One region of the Corynebacterium sp. CQ3829_602738 genome, then DNA from elsewhere that is predicted to be linked to it. Evidence: predicted binding sites of a transcription regulator. Region 1 holds the regulator's gene; each other region holds the start of a gene.
The links. Region 1 encodes LexA, which represses DNA repair genes until DNA is damaged. Its sites were predicted from a motif close to CGAACANNTGTTCG; they were not measured.

Region 1 (5,571 bases):
AAGCGCGCGCAGCGCCAGCGCTCCACCATCCCGAAGATCGCGATTGCCGGCTACACCAACGCGGGCAAGTCCTCGCTGATCAACGCGATGACGGGTGCCGGCGTGCTGGTGGAGGACGCGCTGTTTGCCACCCTGGACCCGTCCACACGCAAGGCGAAGCTCGCGGACGGGCGCAACGTGGTGCTCACCGACACTGTCGGGTTTGTGCGCCACCTGCCCACGCAGTTGGTTGAGGCGTTCAAGTCCACGCTTGAAGAGGTCGCCGGCGCCGACCTTTTGCTGCACGTCGTGGACGGTTCGGATGCGTTCCCGCTGAAGCAGATCGAGGCCGTCAACGAGGTGCTCGCCGAGGTCACCCGCGATTCCGGCGAGGAAATGCCCCCGGAGATCGTGGTGGTCAACAAGATCGACGAGGCCGACCCGCTGGTGCTGGCCGAGCTGCGCCACGCGTTTGAAAAAACCGGCCGCACGGCAGTGTTCGTCTCCGCGCTGACCGGCGAGGGGATTGAGGAGCTTGAGGCGCGCATCGAGCAGCACCTCAATTCCATTGACGCGCACGTGACCATGGTGGTGCCCTACACCCGCGGCGACGTGGTCAGCCGCGTCCACGACGAGGGCACGGTGCGCTCGGAGGAATACGAGGAGGCGGGCACGCGTATCGACGTCCGCCTGCCCCGCGTCCTGGCCGAGCAGTACGCGGAGTTCGTAGTCAGCTAGCTATCGGTTGAGCTTCGCCGCGGCATCCTCGTCGAGGATGACCGTGGTGCGCGGGTGGTTCTGCAGCACCGACGCCGGGCAGCCCGGGGACACCGGTCCCTCCACCAGCGCCTTGACCGCGTCGGCCTTGTTCGGGCCGGTGGCGATCAGCACGATGGTGTGCGCCTCCATGATGGTGCCCACGCCCTGGGTCAGGGCCTTGCGCGGCACCTGGTCCTCGTTGTCGAAGAAGCGGGCGTTGTCCGCCACCGTGGTGGGGTGCAGGTCGATCTCGCGGGTGCGCGAATCAAGGGCGCTGGGCGGCTCGTTGAACGCGATATGGCCGTTGGCGCCCACACCAAGGATCTGCACGTCCACGCCGCCGGCGGCTGCGATGCGCTGCTCGTAGCTGCGGGCTTCAGCTTCGGTGTCCGCCGACAGGCCGTCGAGAGACTGCACCTTCGCATCGTCGATGTCGACATGGCTGGTGAATTCGCGGCGGATGGTGGCGTAGTAGGACTGCTCGTCGGAGCGTTCCAGGCCGACGTACTCGTCCAGGAGGAACGCGTCGCACTGTGCGAAACTCAAGCCTTCCTCGCGGTGGCGGCGGATCAACTCCATGTACGTGGGGGTCGGGGTTGAACCCGTGGCCAAGCCGAGGGTCGCGCCGTCACGAACAAACGGTTCGATGATGTCGGCTGCGGACACGCCTACTTCTTCGGCGGTGGGGCGCACAATGATTTCCATGATGCTCAAAATAGCAAGGCCTCACTGAGAGCTAATTACTTTGCCCGCCAGGCACCCCCGGCACAGGAAAAATCAGGTGGCGGGGTGATAATGGCATTTCGTGACTAACACTTTCGGCTGGACCATTCACGGAGACGGGCGCACAGTGCGCCCCGGGGCTGTTGTCGCCCCGGACGAGCGGCTGAGCTGGCCGCGCACCATCGGCATCGGCATGCAGCACGGGGTTGCAATGTTCGGAGCCACACTGCTGGTGCCCACCCTGACCGGATTCCCGGTGAACACCACGCTGCTGTTCTCCGGCCTGGGCACCATCATCTTCTTGCTGATCACCCGCAATAAAGTGCCCAGCTACCTGGGTTCGTCCTTCGCCTTTATCGCTCCGCTGACGGCTTCGCAGCAGTATGGCGTCGGCGCGCAGCTGGGCGGGGTGCTGCTGACCGGTGTGGCACTCATCCTCGTCGGCATCGTCGTTGAATGGGCGGGCAAACGCGTCATCGACGCGGTGATGCCACCCGTGGTCACCGGCGCCATCGTCGCGCTCATCGGCTTCAACCTGGCGCCGACCGCGGTGTCGAACGTGGAAACCCAGCCCTGGGTCGCGGCGGTAACGCTGCTGACGGTTGTGGTGGTCACCGTGGCCACCCGCGGGCTGCTCTCGCGCCTTTCCATCCTCATCGGCGTGCTCGTCGGTTGGCTGTTTGCTGCCATGAGCGGAGGGCTCGGCGAGGACGCGCTGCAAACGATCGCCGACGCCCCGTGGATCGGCCTGCCGCAGTTCCACCGCCCGGAGTTCCACGTCTCCGCCGTGCTGGTGACCCTGCCGGTGCTGGTCGTGCTGATCGCGGAGAACGTCGGCCACGTCAAGGCCGTATCCGAGATGACTGGACGCAACCTCGACGACATGCAGGGTCGCGCGCTGATCGGCGACGGTATCGCCACCACGCTCGCCGGCGGCTTCGGCGGGTCCGGCACCACCACCTACGCCGAGAACATTGGCGTGATGGCGGCGACGAAGGTGTACTCCACCGCAGCGTATTGGGTCGCCGCCGCATTTGCGATTGTGCTGGCGTTCATCCCGAAGTTCGGTGCCGTGATCTTCACCATCCCCGCCGGCGTGCTCGGCGGCGCGTGCCTGGTGCTCTACGGGCTCATCGGCATGCTGGGCGTGCGTATCTGGCAGGACAACAAGGTCGACTTCACCGATCCCGCGAACCTCACCGCGGCCGCGGTCGCGCTGATTGTGGGCATCGGCAACCTCACTCTCGATGTGGGCGCTGTAACGCTGGAAGGCATCGCGCTGGGCTCCGTCGGCATCATCGTGATCTACCCGCTGATGCGCTGGGCGTACGACACCTTGGGGGAGGGGCAGTACCGCAAGGACTTCGAGGTGCCGAAGCCGTCGACGTTCTAGCGTCCGGTACTTGCTGCACGCGAAAACGCCCGGGCGACGTGTGCCCGGGCGTTAGCTCGTCGTAAAGCTACGAGTGCTTACTCCTCGTCGAGGTTCTGCTCGATCAGCGCCGCAATCTTCTCCACGGCGTCTGCGCTATCGGAGGTGACAGTGACTTCGTCGCCGTGCTCGGCACCCATAGCCATGATCATCAGCGAGGAGGCAGCGTCCGTCTCGTCGTCATCGTCGCCGCCGACAAGGGTCAGCAGAATCTCGTCGTCGTACTCGCCGGCAGCATCTGCGATCACCGTGGCCGGGCGAGCGTGCAGCCCGACGGTGGAACCGACCTTCACAGTCTTGGAAGCCATTCGGGTGTCCTTTCCGTTGTTTTTCATTCAAGTCTGCAACGAGTGTAGGTCGCATTCATACGAAGATGCCACCATTTTCGCGCAGAAAGTCAAAGAACGCCCCAGTGAAATACGTCGGGCGGCGCACCGAGGGTTACTGGGGCTGCGCGAGCACGACCTCGATACCGTGCGAGCGCAGTTCGTCCACGAACGCGGAGGGCGCTTCGGCGTCGGTGATCACCACGTCGATGTCCGTCAGCGGCGCGAAGCTGACCACATAGTCGTTGCCCAGCTTCGTGGAGTCGCACAACACGACAACCCTGCGGGCGTTGGTGACCATCGCGGCCTTCACCGCCGCCTCCTTGGCGTCCACAGTGGACAGGCCGTGGCCGATGGACAACGCGTTGGTGCCCACGAACGCCACGTCGGCGCGCAACAGAGCGAGGGTGCGAAGCGCGGTACTGCCGACGACTGCCTGACTGATCGGCCGGACTGAGCCGCCGAGAAGCTGCACATCGTGCAATCCGGAATCGCTCAGCTCCAATGCAGTGGGGATGGAGTTGGTCACCACCGAGTACTCCCGGTCCCCGCGGGTCTCCGCCAGACGCTTGCCCAAGCTGCTGATCGTCGTGCCCGAGTCCAAAAAGATGGTGCAACTTTGCGCATCCGGCACGAACTGCAGCGCGGTTTCCGCGATCGCGGCTTTAGCGGCAAGGGAGGCGCGCTGACGGGTATCCAGCGGAATTTCCGTCGAGCGGTAAGACTGGCTCGCCACTGCGCCGCCGTGGACGCGGTGCACAGCGCCTTCGTCGTGCAACGCCGAAAGGTCACGGCGGATGGTCTCCGCGGTGACGTCGAAGCGCTGCGCCAACTCCGTGACGTTGACGCGGCCTTCAACTGCGGTCAAAGACGCGATTTGGCGTCTACGCTCCTCGGCGTACATCGATCTCCTGCGCTTGTCGCTATGTGATTTCCGGTCTGTGGGGCTGCGGCTGCTCGATGCAAACGCACCGACTACAGCGTACGGAACACCGAGATGACACGCCCCATGATCTCCGCTTCGTCGCCCTTAATCGGCTCGAAGGCATCGTTGTGGGGCAACAGCCACACACCGGTGGAGTCGCGGTGGAACTCCTTGACCGTCGCCTCACCGTCGAGCAACGCCGCGACGAACTCGCCCTCCTCGGCGTTCGGCTGGGAGCGGACAACCACCCAGTCGCCGTCGAGGATGCCGGCGTCGCGCATGGATTCGCCGACGACCTTGAGCATGAACACATCGCCGTCACCGAGCAGCTCCTCGGGCAGGGGGTAGTAGGTGTCCACGTTCTCCTCGGCGAGGATCGGGGCACCCGCGGCAATCTGTCCGACTACCGGCACGTAGCGGGCATTGCCAGAATCTTCCGGCTTCGCCTCCTGCGGCTTGCGCTTCTTTCGGCCGGCTTCCGGCATTTGGCGCAAGTCCACGGCGCGGGGCTTGTTCGGGTCGCGGCGGAGGAATCCCTTCTTCTCCAGCTCTTTGAGCTGGTATGCAACAGACGAGGTGGACTGCAGCCCGGCCGCGTCACCGATCTCGCGGATGCTCGGCGGGTAGCCACGCAGGACCACAGCGTCCTGAATGACCTGGAGGATCCGGCGCTGGCGGTCTGACAGCGCGTTGTAATCCGGGTTACCTGGATCGGACTTCTTTCGTGCCATGACGTTCTCCTTGGACTCGGTGGCGTTGTGCGCCTACGAACCTACCAGATAGGGCACTCATGTTCGATGGGCGCAAGCTTTGGGTGGACACGTATCAAACGTGATGCTATAAATCGAACACGTAAGCGTATTCGAACAAATGAACGTTAGAACGTTCGAGCGTGTCGGCGCCGAACGTAGAGTGTGCCGCAGAACGAAGGGAGACACACCATGTCAGTTGCAATCAATCCAGTACATAACACATTAGTTGGACGCGCCGGAGCCGCATCTGTGGTCCCTCCGGCAGAAGTCTGGGATGTTGATTCCGCGCCGAAGCGTCGAACAGGCGGCGCCGGTGTTCGAGCGATTTCCGGCTCCCATCGAACGGATGCTCGCTCATCTGCCAAGGGGAGTCTTGACGGTTCCTCCAATGTGAACGCGTTCGAAACACGGCACGAGACGCGCGATACGCTCCTGCTCGGCGTGTGCATGACTGCGGCGCTGCTTATCGGTTCCGCATTCGGCGGTGTTTTCTCGGCGCAAGCAGAGGATCCTTCGTCCATGTCCAGCGGCCAGGCGGCTCATTCGGCTGTGGCGGCAACTGCGCGCTAGGCAGGGCGTAGACTCACGGCTACGCCAAGCCTTGACAACTCTGGGGGTGGAAAACCGTGTTTTGTCCTTTTTGCCACAACGAGCAATCTCGTGTGACTGACTCGC
Region 2 (5,571 bases), 750 kb from region 1:
GCCGCACCCTTGTTCAGGGAGCGCACCGCGTTCTTGGACAGGGAGCCGAAGCTCATGGAGGACACGTTCAGCATGGAGATGGAGTACGGCTTGGTGCAGTCCTTGCCGCCCACGAGCGCGCGCGGCGGCTCGGCCGGCTCCTCCACCGGGGCGATGGAGTGCACGAGGTGCTCGTGGTTCGTGTCGTAGACGTCCTGGACGGTGCCGAACGACGTCTCGCTCTGCTTGCCCTTCGCGCGCTCGTAGATGGCGTTGCGCTGGTCGCGGTTGAAGGGGCGGCCGTCCCAGTCGCGTTCAATGAAGTACTGGCGCAGCTCCGGACCGATGTCCGTGAGCAGGTAGCGCATGTGCCCTAAAACGGGGTAGTTGCGCAGGACCGGGTACTTGGTTTGTGTGAGGTCGTGGATGGCGACGCCACCCAGCGCCGCGGCGGCAGCGCCCAGGGCGCCCTTGGCAAACTTTCCTGACTTCTCCTTGGACATGCGGACTATCATGCCCCACTCAGCCAGAAATACTAAGACGGGCACACCCTGCAGGTATGCCCGAATTAGGTACTACGAAACTACAGGCTCCGGCCGAGGGCGCGGAGCTGCCAGCCCGCCTGCTGCCACTGCTGGATGTTGAGGACGTTTCGCCCGTCGATAAGCAATTGCTTGTCGACGAGCTCCGCCGCCCACCGCGGATCCATCTCCTTGAACTCCTGCCACTCGGTGGCGAGGATGACCAGCTCCGCGCCGCGCAGTGCGTCCTCGAGGCTGGTTGCGTAGTCGAGGGTGGGGAAGACCTTGCGGGCGTTGTCCATACCCTGCGGGTCGTAGACGCGCACGCTTGCGCCGGCGAGCGAAAGCTGGCCGGCCACAGCGAGCGCCGGCGAGTCGCGCACGTCGTCGGAGTTCGGCTTGAACGCGGCACCGAGCACGGTGATGTTGCGGCCGATGACGCTGCCGAGCTCCTCGCGGGCCAGGTCAATCACGCGCTGGCGGCGGCGCATGTTGATCGCGTCGACCTCACGCAAGAACGTCAAAGCTTGGTCGGCCCCGACCTCGCCGGCGCGCGCCATGAACGCGCGGATGTCCTTGGGCAGACACCCGCCGCCGAAACCGAGACCCGCGCCGAGGAATTTGCGGCCGATGCGGTCGTCGTAGCCGATGGCGTCCGCCAGCTGGGTGACATCCGCGCCGACGTTCTCACAGACCTCGGACACGGCGTTGATGAAGGAGATCTTCGTGGCCAAAAACGCGTTGGCGGAGACTTTCACCAGCTCCGCGGTCTGCAAATCCGTCACGATGAACGGGGTGTTGTTTTCCAGTGGTGTGGCGTAGACCTCGCGGGCGATCTCCTCTGCTCGGGAGTTCTCGGCGCGGTGGCCTAGCACGATGCGGTCCGGCTCGATAGTGTCTTTGACCGCGTAGCCTTCGCGGAGGAACTCCGGGTTCCACGCGATCTCCACTTGGCCTTTGTTGCCGTTGGCGGCGGCGAGTGCGTCGGCGCGTTCCTGCAGGGCGGCGGCGGTGCCGACCGGGACGGTGGACTTGCCCAGGATCAGGTGCTCGCCTTCGAGCTGGGGTACCAGATCGTCGATGACGGCCTCAACGTAGCGGGTATCGGCCGCGTAGGAGCCGCGCTGCTGCGGGGTGCCCACACCGATGAAGTGGACGTTCGCAAACGCGGCGGCCTCGGCGTAGTCCGTCGTAAAGCCAAGGCGACCTGCTTCGATGTTGCGCTCGAGCACCTCGGGCAAGCCCGGCTCGTAAAAGGGCACCTTGGAGTTCTTCAGCGCCTCGATTTTGGTTTCATCAACGTCTACGCCCAGCACCTCGTGGCCGAGTTCAGCCATGCACGCCGCGTGCGTCGCCCCGAGGTAACCAGTGCCAATCACAGTCATCCGCATAAGTGGCCATTATGCCGTGGAGCGGCGACGTCGGCAGGGTGAAGAACGGATTTACTGGAAGTTCAGGTACGCCTTCGACGGGGTGGGGCCGCGCTGGCCTTGGTACTTCGAGCCGAGCTTGCCGGAGCCGTACGGGGTGTCCGCGGGCGAGGTCATGTTGAACAGCGCGAGCTGGCCGACCTTCATGCCCGGCCACAAGACGATGGGCAGGTTGGCCACGTTGGACAGCTCGAGCGTGATGTGGCCGGAAAAGCCCGGGTCGATGAAGCCCGCGGTGGAGTGCGTGAGCAGGCCCAAGCGGCCAAGGGAGGACTTGCCCTCCAAGCGGCCGGCCAGGTCCGTCGGCAAGGTGAAGCACTCCAGGGTGGAGGCGAGCACGAACTCGCCGGGGTGCAGGACAAAGGCGTCGCCGTCCGGCACCTCGACGAGCGTGGTCAGATCCGGCATCTCCTGCTTCGGGTCGATGTGCGTGTACTTCGAGTTGTTGAAAACACGGAAGAACTTGTCAATGCGCACATCGATCGAACTCGGCTGAATGAGCTCGGCATCGAACGGCTCGATACCGAGGTGGCCGGAGTCAATGGCATCGCGGATGTCGTGATCTGAAAGCAACACGAATCAGAGTGTACTTCCCTGTTTTGGGCCGCGAATCCGTGGTGCTAAAGTTGGCAGAGCTGCCGGCGTAGTTTAGTGGTAGAACATCAGCTTCCCAAGCTGAGAGTGCGAGTTCGATTCTCGTCGCCGGCTCTCTTTTCTTTTTGGGGGCTTCCTCGGATCTAGCTTTCCGTGGTGCACGGCGTCAGCGGCTTCTTGCTCAGCAACACCGCGCGGTACCTCCCATTCTCCGTTTTGAAGCGCAGGATGTTCCAATCCGGGTTGTACTCCTCCGCCAGCGCAAGTTCCTCGGGGTCGTGGTTATAGCCGGTGACGTTCTCCTCCCCCACTGCGCTGCGGAAACGGAAGGTGAGCTTCGTGCCGTCCTGCTCCGCCGCCTCGACGGGGAACCAGGAGTGCTTCAGGTTCATGGCGCGAAGCACCGGGATGTAGTGGTTTTTGTGGCCTTCGGCCTGCCTGTCGCACTCTTTGTAAGTGCATTCACGGCGTCCGGCCGGCTGCTTGGGCAGCGGGACAACGGCATCCCCGACGCGGATCGCGCCCGCTTTCGGCGAGTAGTCGAACTTCGGGCCAGTGTTACCCACGAAACGGGCCGCTTCCATCGGGCTGTCGAACTTTGCGACGACACTTTCGCCCGTCTCATCGAGCGTGAACGCGAACGTAGTTCCGCTCATGTGGGCCAGGGTGGCAGGGGTCCAGTCGGTGGGCATGTTGGGCATGTCGTTCATGTCGGAGGACATGGTTGATCTCCTTTGAGAATCGCACTTCCGGCGCGGCGGTTGCCCGTGCCGGCGGATCTTCTCCCGGGGGCACCGTGCGCGATGTGCGCGGTTGCCAGCCGACGAGCCGGGAGGCTTTCCCCTTATGCAGGGTGCGTCGGACTTCTTGATCCAGGAACAGACAATAACAGACCGCTTGGTCTACCGCAAGTGGGGACCGGAGGACGTCGATAAGCAATATGCTCAAAAGGATGAAACTCAGCAGCGCGATGATGACACTGGCGGCCGGGTACGGGGCGGTGCGCGGGCTGCAAAACCGCCCGCCGATGCCGTTCAACGACCGGAATTTTCAGCCCACACACCCCACGCCGGTGATGTACGTGCACGGGATCAACTCGCGCACCGCGGCGTTTGAAGCGAACGCACAAAGGCTGAAAGAGCAGGGGTTTTGGGTCTGGGGCTACGACTACGGCGACATGATCGCGCCCGGCTTTTTCGGCGCCGGCGACTTGAATTCGATCGTGGGGGATGTGGAAGAGCACGTGGACCGCGTGCTGCGGAAAACCGGCGCGGACCAGGTGGATATTGTGGCGCACTCGCAAGGCGCGCTGATGACCAAGCTGTTCATCTCGCGCGGAGGCGCGGCGAAGGTGCGGCGCGTGGTGGCGATGGGCGGCAACTTCCACGGCACCGACTTCCGCGGGATGGCAGGACAGATGGGCGCGTTCGCCTCGAAGCACCCGCACTTCACCGCGCTGCTCGCCCCGGGGGCGGCGCAGCAGCTCGCGGGTTCCGCCTGGTTGCGCGAGTTTGCGAGCGGCCCGGACACCGCGCCGGGGATCGTGTACACCTCCATCTACTCGCCGGCGGACACAGTGGTTACGCCGACATCCACGTCGATGCTCGAGGCCGGCCCGGATGCGGACGTGGCGAACATCGACTCCGGGCAGTGGTACGACGGCTACGCGCCCTACCACTCGCTCATGCCGCGCGACCCTCTCTATGCGAACCTCACCGCGTGGGGGCTGCTGCGCGAGGTGGGCGACCATGTGCCGCCTGCACATTTTGAGTGAGCACCTATTGCTTATCGACGAGCTAAAGTTGCTGGCTGTCGGGGGTTATTCGAACGTGTGTTTGGTTTTGTGGCGGTCGTGTCGGAGGCGTGTCATAGCTTATGCATTGTTCATTCGTTGACAGTGCGTTTCCGGAGGGAGGGATGCGGCCATGACCACGGTGATTGACCACCACGTGGACCAGCTCGTCGATAGCCTGAAGGCTCTCGAGGCACTGATGATGCAGCCCGAATCCCTCCACCTGTTGTCCACACACCAGGCGATGGAGCGGTTGCACGCGGCGCTGCCGTTGCTGTCCAACGCGAACATCGCGTTTGCGCACCTGTGCGAGCGCGATGGGGCGGGCCGGCTGGTCGGCGCGAACCACCCAGTGGAGTACCTGACCAAGCAGCTCGGTCTCCCGCGGGCCGACGCCTTTAGCCTGCTCAACCAGGCGAAGACGATGTTCGGCGAGGTCGAAGTGCCGACGCCGCCGTCGGATCCGCTGATGGACGAGGAGGAACGCGAGAAGCAGGCCAAGGAAGAAGAGCGCCGCAAGGAGGAAGCGCGCAAGGCCAAAGAGCGCGCCCGGAAGGCCGCGGCGAAGGCCAACGCGGAGAAGAAGCGCATCATCGAGCGGGCGCTGATGCAGCTCAACGAACACTCGGACCCGGGCCGCGACGAGATCTACGCGCAGGCGCTCGAGGCGGCGGAGACGATGTCCGCGGAAGAGCTGCGGAAGCACGTGAACACACTGGTCAAGCGCGCCAACCGCAAGGGTCAGGACTACGAGGGCAACAAAGATCCACTCGCCGCGTTTAAGAAGCGCACCATGATCTTCGGCGAGGAAGACAGCGACGGCGGTTCCTGGGGGCAGATCTACTTCGACAAAGCCAGCCGCGCCGCGTTCGAGGCCGCGCTGGCCGCCGGCGAGGCACCCGGGGCAAACCTGCCGCCCGGCGCCGAGGACAAGCGCACCCGCGGGCAGCGGCGGTTCGACCAACTCATGGACATTGTTGGCGACCACGCGAACTCCTCCGCTGCAGCGCGCAAGGGCATCGGCACCGTGGTAATGACGCTGACGCTGGAAGACCTCATGGGGGCGGACGCCTACACCGAGTTCGCCACCAACACCTCTGTTTCCTTAACCGCGTTGGACATGGTCCGGCTCGGGTTGGCGGGCGATTCGTTTGCCCTGCAGCTGGACTCGTGCACCGGGGTGCCTCTATCTCTCGGGCGGGCGCGGTTGGCCAGCGTGGAGCAGAAACTGGTGCTTTTGGCCATGCAGCAGGTG
Region 3 (5,571 bases), 540 kb from region 1:
CGCGACAACACCCGTCGGCGCTGTGCCTCCCCTGCGGGAACTGCCCGTGCTGGTGGAGCACTCCGAAACCGTGCGCGTCGAGGCGATCGACACCTACCGCGACTTCATGCTCATGGCCTACAGGCGCGGCGGGATCCCGCGGCTGGCCGTGGCGTCGCTCGACAGCGGTTTCGGCGAGTTCAAGGAGCTGGAATTCTCCGAGGAGCTCTACACCGTCGGCCTCGGCGGCAACCCGGAGTGGGACGCCCCGGTGGTGCGCATTGGCTACTCCTCCTACACCCAGCCCTCGCAGGTGCTGGACTACACAGTCGCGACTGGCGAGCTGACCCTGCTGAAGGAAAAAGAGATCGAGGGCGGCTACAACCCGGACGAGTACGAGGCCTTCCGCGAGTGGGCAACCGCCCCGGACGGGGAACGGGTGCCGATCTCGGTGGTGCGCCGCAAGGGCGTCGAAGGCCCCGCGCCCGCGCTGCTGTACGGATACGGCTCGTATGAGGCATCCACGGACCCCGGGTTTTCGGTGGCGCGGCTGAGTCTGCTCGACCGCGGCATGGTGTGGGTGTGCGCCCACGTTCGCGGCGGCGGCGAGATGGGCCGCGCGTGGTACGACAACGGCAAAATGCTGCACAAAACCAACACCTTCACGGACTTCATCGCGTGCGCCGACCGCGTCGTGGAGCTGGGCCTGACCACCCCCAAGCAGTTGGTGGCCGAGGGCGGCTCCGCCGGTGGGCTGCTCATGGGCGCTGTGGCGAACATGGCGCCGGAGAAGTTCGCCGGCATCCTCGCGATCGTGCCGTTCGTGGACCCGCTGACCTCCATCCTCAAACCCGAGCTGCCGCTGACGGTGGGGGAGTGGGAAGAGTGGGGCGACCCGTACCACGACCCCGAGGTGTACGACTACATGGCGACATACGCCCCGTACGAGAACATCTCCGCGCAGGATTACCCGGACATTCTCGCGGTTACGAGCTTGAACGACACCCGCGTGCTCTACGTCGAGCCCGCGAAGTGGGTGGCCAAACTGCGCGAGGTGAGCACCGCGGGCGAGATCCTGCTGAAGACGGAAATGTCCGCAGGGCACGGCGGCGTGTCCGGCCGCTACGCCAAGTGGAAGCAGACCGCGTTCGAGTACGCGTGGACGCTGGTGAAGGCCGGGGCGGTTTAACCGTCCGGTTCGAATAGGGCAGGGTCCGGCGGGCGGTTGTGGTTGCCGCCGTGCCGTGACCTCGCCTTCTTAGCAAGCCTCTGACCAGGCGAATTGCGGTACTGGTAGGTGGTTGTGTGCCTGGGTGGGTCCCCGTTGGCGGGGTGGTAGTGCACATCGCCGGTGTCGGGGTCCCGGCCGAAGTGGCCCTTGTTCCCGGCACCGTCTTTGTTGTCGTTGTTGCACATGTGGTGCTCGCGGCACAGCAGCACCAGGTTTTCGATGCTGGTGAGCCCGCCGCTGAGGTAGGAATCCAGGTGGTGGGCCTCGAGCTCGACGCCCGGCTTGGTGCAGCCGTTCCAGGCGCACACGCCCTGCATGGCCAGCAACACGAGCTTTTGCTCCACGGAGGCCAGGCGGGTGCGGCCGAGGGATAGCGGGACGCCGGTGGCCGAGTCGAGCTGGAGGATGAAGCTGTCCCCGGCAAGCCCCAAACGCACAATGTCGAGCGGGGTCAGCGACACCGAGGTGTTGGTGGGGAACTCGGTGAAGGCGTCCGCCTCCAAAAGGTCGTCGAGGGTCAGCGAGATCACCACCGTGCCCACGCCGCCCCGGGACTTCGTGGCAGCGTCGCCGTAGCGGTCGAGCACGTTCATGAGCTGGTCGAGTCGGCGCTGGTGTTTGCGCCGGCTGTCCCGCTTTGCGGCGTCCTCGCCCTCCATGTTGGACCCCATGTGGTCGCCGGCGGCGAGGCAGGCCTCCAGCTTCGCCCGTGACGCGGCGTCGAGGTAGCCACTGAAAGGGGAGCCGCCGTCCGCGTCCGGTTCCCCGAGCCAGATGCCGCGCTTCTTCCACGCGGCGAGGGGGTCCTTCTCGCCGTCGTAGTCGCGTCCGCGCTTGTTGGCGCGCTTGACCTGGTCGCGGACGAACTTCCGGAGTTCTTCGGCGGTGAGGGACTCGGCCGCCTCCATCGCTTCGGCCAGGATCTCCTGGTAGCCGGGGTTGGCGTGCTCGTTGAGGTCTTTCAGCGCGTCGGTGATGATGCGCTTCTTCTCCGCGTTGGCCTTCTCGGCAGCTCGTCGCGCCCGCTCCTGCGCCTCGCGCGCCTTCTTGCGGCGCGCTTCCGCCTCCTGCTCCTTGCGTTCGCGGTCTTCTTTGTTTTCGCTCGGCTCCGGCTCAGGCACCTCGGGTTCGCCGTAGAGCTTCTTGCCCTGCTCCAGGAGCGCGAATGCTTCTCGACGGGACAAGCCCAAGCTCCGTGTCAGATACTCCACGGCGTGGTTCGCGCCGACGAGGGCGCCGGCGCCGTCCCGGTCGCAGAGGAAGGCGAACGCGACGTCCGCGTTGGACAGCAACGGCAGGCAGGCGTGGAGGCGCTCCATGGCCACGTGGGTGGAGGCGAGGTGGAGGGAGTCCGGTTCCCGCATGACGTCGGCAAGCGACCTTAGCCCGGCGACGATTTGGTTGACCGCTTGGTCTAGCACTGCACTCATCTGGAGCACCTCCTTTCTTTGCACTTGGCTACGCATAGTAGAACCCCGTCCGACACGGCCCCGACAACGTAGAACACGTGTGCGAACAGCGCGAGAAAATTTCACCCGGCGCAGACTGTCTGCGTGTGCGATAATTTCCCCTATGCCTGGGCGCGTGCTTGTCTCCATTTCCTCCATCTTCGACGCGACGTTGGAGGACGTCACCAGTATGGTGCGCGACCTGGACCGCGAGGGGATGCCGGTTTCACTGCTGGTTGCGCCCCACATTGACAAAAAGTGGCATCTGGCCAAGGACGACGGCACCCGCGCCTGGCTCACCGAGCAGCTCGAAAGCCGCGCCCTCATGCTCAACGGCTTCGATCAGCCGGTGCAGGGAAGGCGCAGCGAGTTTGCCAGTTTGGGCGAGCACGAGGCGAGGCTTCGTCTCAAAGGCGCTACGCGTCAGATGTCGGCGCTCGGTTTCGACTTGGATATGTTCGCGCCGCCGCGCTGGCGCATGTCGGACGGCACGTTAAAGGTGCTCGACGAGTTCGGTTTTACCGTCGCTGCCTCCACGAAGGGCATCTACCGGCTTGAACGAGGCGAGTTCTCGCAGGCCCGCAACCTGTCGGTGGGCGAGGGGTACGGCGCCGCGAAGTGGTGGCGCCGCAACGTGATCAAGGCCGCCGAGCGCGGCGCGGAGAAGGGCAACACGATCCGTTTGTCGGTCTCCGGGCGCGAGTTGGGGCAGAAGAAGGTGCGCCGCGACTTCCTCGCAGCCGCCGCAGCGGCGGTAGGCAAGGGCGCGACACCGGCGGACTACCGGGAGTACCGCTAGTTGCCCCGCACCCTGCCGACCACCCGGCAAACCAGGTAAATCCCGAACGAGATAAAGGCCACGAACACGCTCACCGGCATACCTGGGGCGAGCGAAAGCACCATCCCGCCTACGGCCGCGACTTCCGCGAACACGATGGACAGCACCACCGCAAGCTTCGGGTTCGCCGTCACCTGAGCGGCGGACGCCCCCGGGGTGATCAGCAGCGACATCACCAGCAACGCCCCGACGATCTGCACTGACTGGGCCGACGCGATGCCCACGAGTACCGCGAACACCAGCGCCATCGTGCGCACGGGAACGCCGCACGCGGCGGCCATCACGGGGTCTGCGGAGGAGAACAGCAGCGGCCGCCACAGGACCAGCACGGCGCCTGCAACCAGCACCGTTGTGCCTGCCAGCAGCATCACGTTCTGCGCCGACACACCAACAATCTGGCCGGTCAGCAGCGCCAGCGCCCGGTTCGAATTCCCTGGATACAGGTGGATGAACAGCACGGACAAGGCCATGCCGAAGCTCATGGCCACACCTACCGCGGAATCCTGCTGGCCCTTCAGCCCCAGCGCCGCCAGCACCAGGGCAGCGACCACCGCGCCCGCCACGGCACCGAAGCCGACGTTCAGCCCGAAAAGCAGCGCCGCGGAGGCGCCCATGAGCGCGAGCTCCGAGGTCGCGTGCACCGAAAATGACATCTGGCGCAGCACGATCAGCGGTGCCATCACCCCGGACAGCACTCCCAGAAGCGCGCACGCCACAAGCGTCGTCTGCACAAAGTCCTGGCTGAGCAGGTACGAAGTGTCTGCTAAAAACGCACTCACAGGACCACCATCCGTCCGTCAACTTCCACGACGTCCACGCGGGTGCCGTAGAGCTCGCTGAGCACCTCGGAGCGCATGACTTCGGAAACGCTGCCCACCACGTGGCCTTCCGGGCCGAGGTAGAGCACTCGGTCCACAACGCCCATCACCGGGTTGATCGAGTGCGTTACGCACACCACGGCCGCGGGGTGCTCGGCGAGGCGCTGCACGGTGTCGCGTGCGCGGGCGGGGTCGAGGGAGAGCAGGGGCTCGTCGCAAAGCAAAAGCTCCGGGTTTTGTGAAAACGCCTGCGCCTGACGGATGAGCTGCTGCTGGCCGCCGGAAAGCACCCCGACGCGGCGCTCGGAAAAACCTTGCGCCTCCACAGAAGCCAATTGCCTATCGACGTCCTCCGGTCTCGCCCGCCTTCCCATCGCCAACGCAACAAGGTCGCGCCCGCGCACCGGCAAGTCCTTCGGAAACATGTGCTGCTGCGGGATGAAGCCGATCTGCCCGTGGACTTTTGCTTGCCCAGAAGTGAGCTTGCGCGTGCCCATCAGCGTGCCCAGCAGGGTGGATTTGCCCACGCCGTTTGGGCCGAGCACCGCGATGAATTCGCCGGGCTCGACGGTGAGGGTGAGGTCGCGCCAGAGTGGTTCGACGGCGGCGCTGCGAAGCTCAGCGATCAAATTGGCAATTCCTAGTGGTGGTGGCCGGTCGGCTCAGCGTGGGCTGCGATGTCGGTGATCTGACCCACGATCTCCTCGAAGTAGTCCAGGAAATTCTGGCCGGCCGGGGGCGTCTCCCGAATTTCAACAACGGGAACATTATGCGCCTTCGCCGCATCCGCCAACCGCTGGGTGGCGCTGTTGGTGCTCTGCGGGTTCACAAACAGCATGTCCAGCTCGCCGCGCTCGATCTGCTCCAGGAACGCCGCAACCGCCGCCGCGGAAGGCTCCTGGTGGTTCAGGCTGGCCTTGATGTATTCCTCGGGCGTGATGTCGTGCAGCTCCGTGCCCCACACCAGGCCGGCCGCGATCGTCTCAGTCATGCCGATGTGCACGTGCGGCACCGCGTTGAGCTTGGATTGGATGTCGCCGATGCGCTGCTTGACGTCTGACGCGTCCCCGCCGGTGCGATCCGCAATGTCCTCTGCGACCTGCAGTACCTTCTCCGGCGCGAACCAGGCGTGCTCGAGCTCGTCCAGGGATTCGGGCATGTGCGCGTGCGCGTGGTCGTGGTCGTGGGCCTCGTGCTCGTTGAGAAGCGGGATTGCGTAGATGATGCGGTCCTGCTCAGCGGCAGTGTAGAGCGCGG

Region 2: the regulator LexA is predicted to act here: its motif matches at 4,349-4,362, upstream of ACX1NL_RS10690 (HNH endonuclease signature motif containing protein).
Region 3: the regulator LexA is predicted to act here: its motif matches at 2,711-2,724, upstream of ACX1NL_RS09800 (DUF222 domain-containing protein).

Annotation. Positions count from the first base shown of each region.
Region 1 covers NZ_CM137003.1:1,479,349-1,484,919, reverse strand. Annotated here, with positions in the region: gene hflX (GTPase HflX) at 1-717, shown strand, start outside; gene nagB (glucosamine-6-phosphate deaminase) at 718-1,443, opposite strand; gene ACX1NL_RS07180 (uracil-xanthine permease family protein) at 1,544-2,854, shown strand; gene ACX1NL_RS07175 (HPr family phosphocarrier protein) at 2,932-3,201, opposite strand; gene ACX1NL_RS07170 (DeoR/GlpR family DNA-binding transcription regulator) at 3,335-4,123, opposite strand; gene lexA (transcriptional repressor LexA) at 4,195-4,875, opposite strand; gene ACX1NL_RS07160 (hypothetical protein) at 5,086-5,466, shown strand; gene nrdR (transcriptional regulator NrdR) at 5,523-5,571, shown strand, end outside.
Region 2 covers NZ_CM137003.1:2,227,434-2,233,004, forward strand. Annotated here, with positions in the region: gene ACX1NL_RS10660 (FMN-binding glutamate synthase family protein) at 1-482, opposite strand, end outside; gene ACX1NL_RS10665 (UDP-glucose dehydrogenase family protein) at 563-1,891, opposite strand; gene dcd (dCTP deaminase) at 1,943-2,506, opposite strand; tRNA gene ACX1NL_RS10675 (tRNA-Gly) at 2,568-2,638, shown strand; gene ACX1NL_RS10680 (hypothetical protein) at 2,668-3,246, opposite strand; SAM riboswitch class IV at 3,263-3,397, opposite strand; gene ACX1NL_RS10685 (esterase/lipase family protein) at 3,477-4,298, shown strand; gene ACX1NL_RS10690 (HNH endonuclease signature motif containing protein) at 4,450-5,571, shown strand, end outside.
Region 3 covers NZ_CM137003.1:2,022,483-2,028,053, reverse strand. Annotated here, with positions in the region: gene ACX1NL_RS09805 (S9 family peptidase) at 1-1,168, shown strand, start outside; gene ACX1NL_RS09800 (DUF222 domain-containing protein) at 1,165-2,640, opposite strand; gene ACX1NL_RS09795 (DUF2334 domain-containing protein) at 2,783-3,457, shown strand; gene ACX1NL_RS09790 (metal ABC transporter permease) at 3,454-4,275, opposite strand; gene ACX1NL_RS09785 (metal ABC transporter ATP-binding protein) at 4,272-4,943, opposite strand; gene ACX1NL_RS09780 (metal ABC transporter solute-binding protein, Zn/Mn family) at 4,955-5,571, opposite strand, start outside.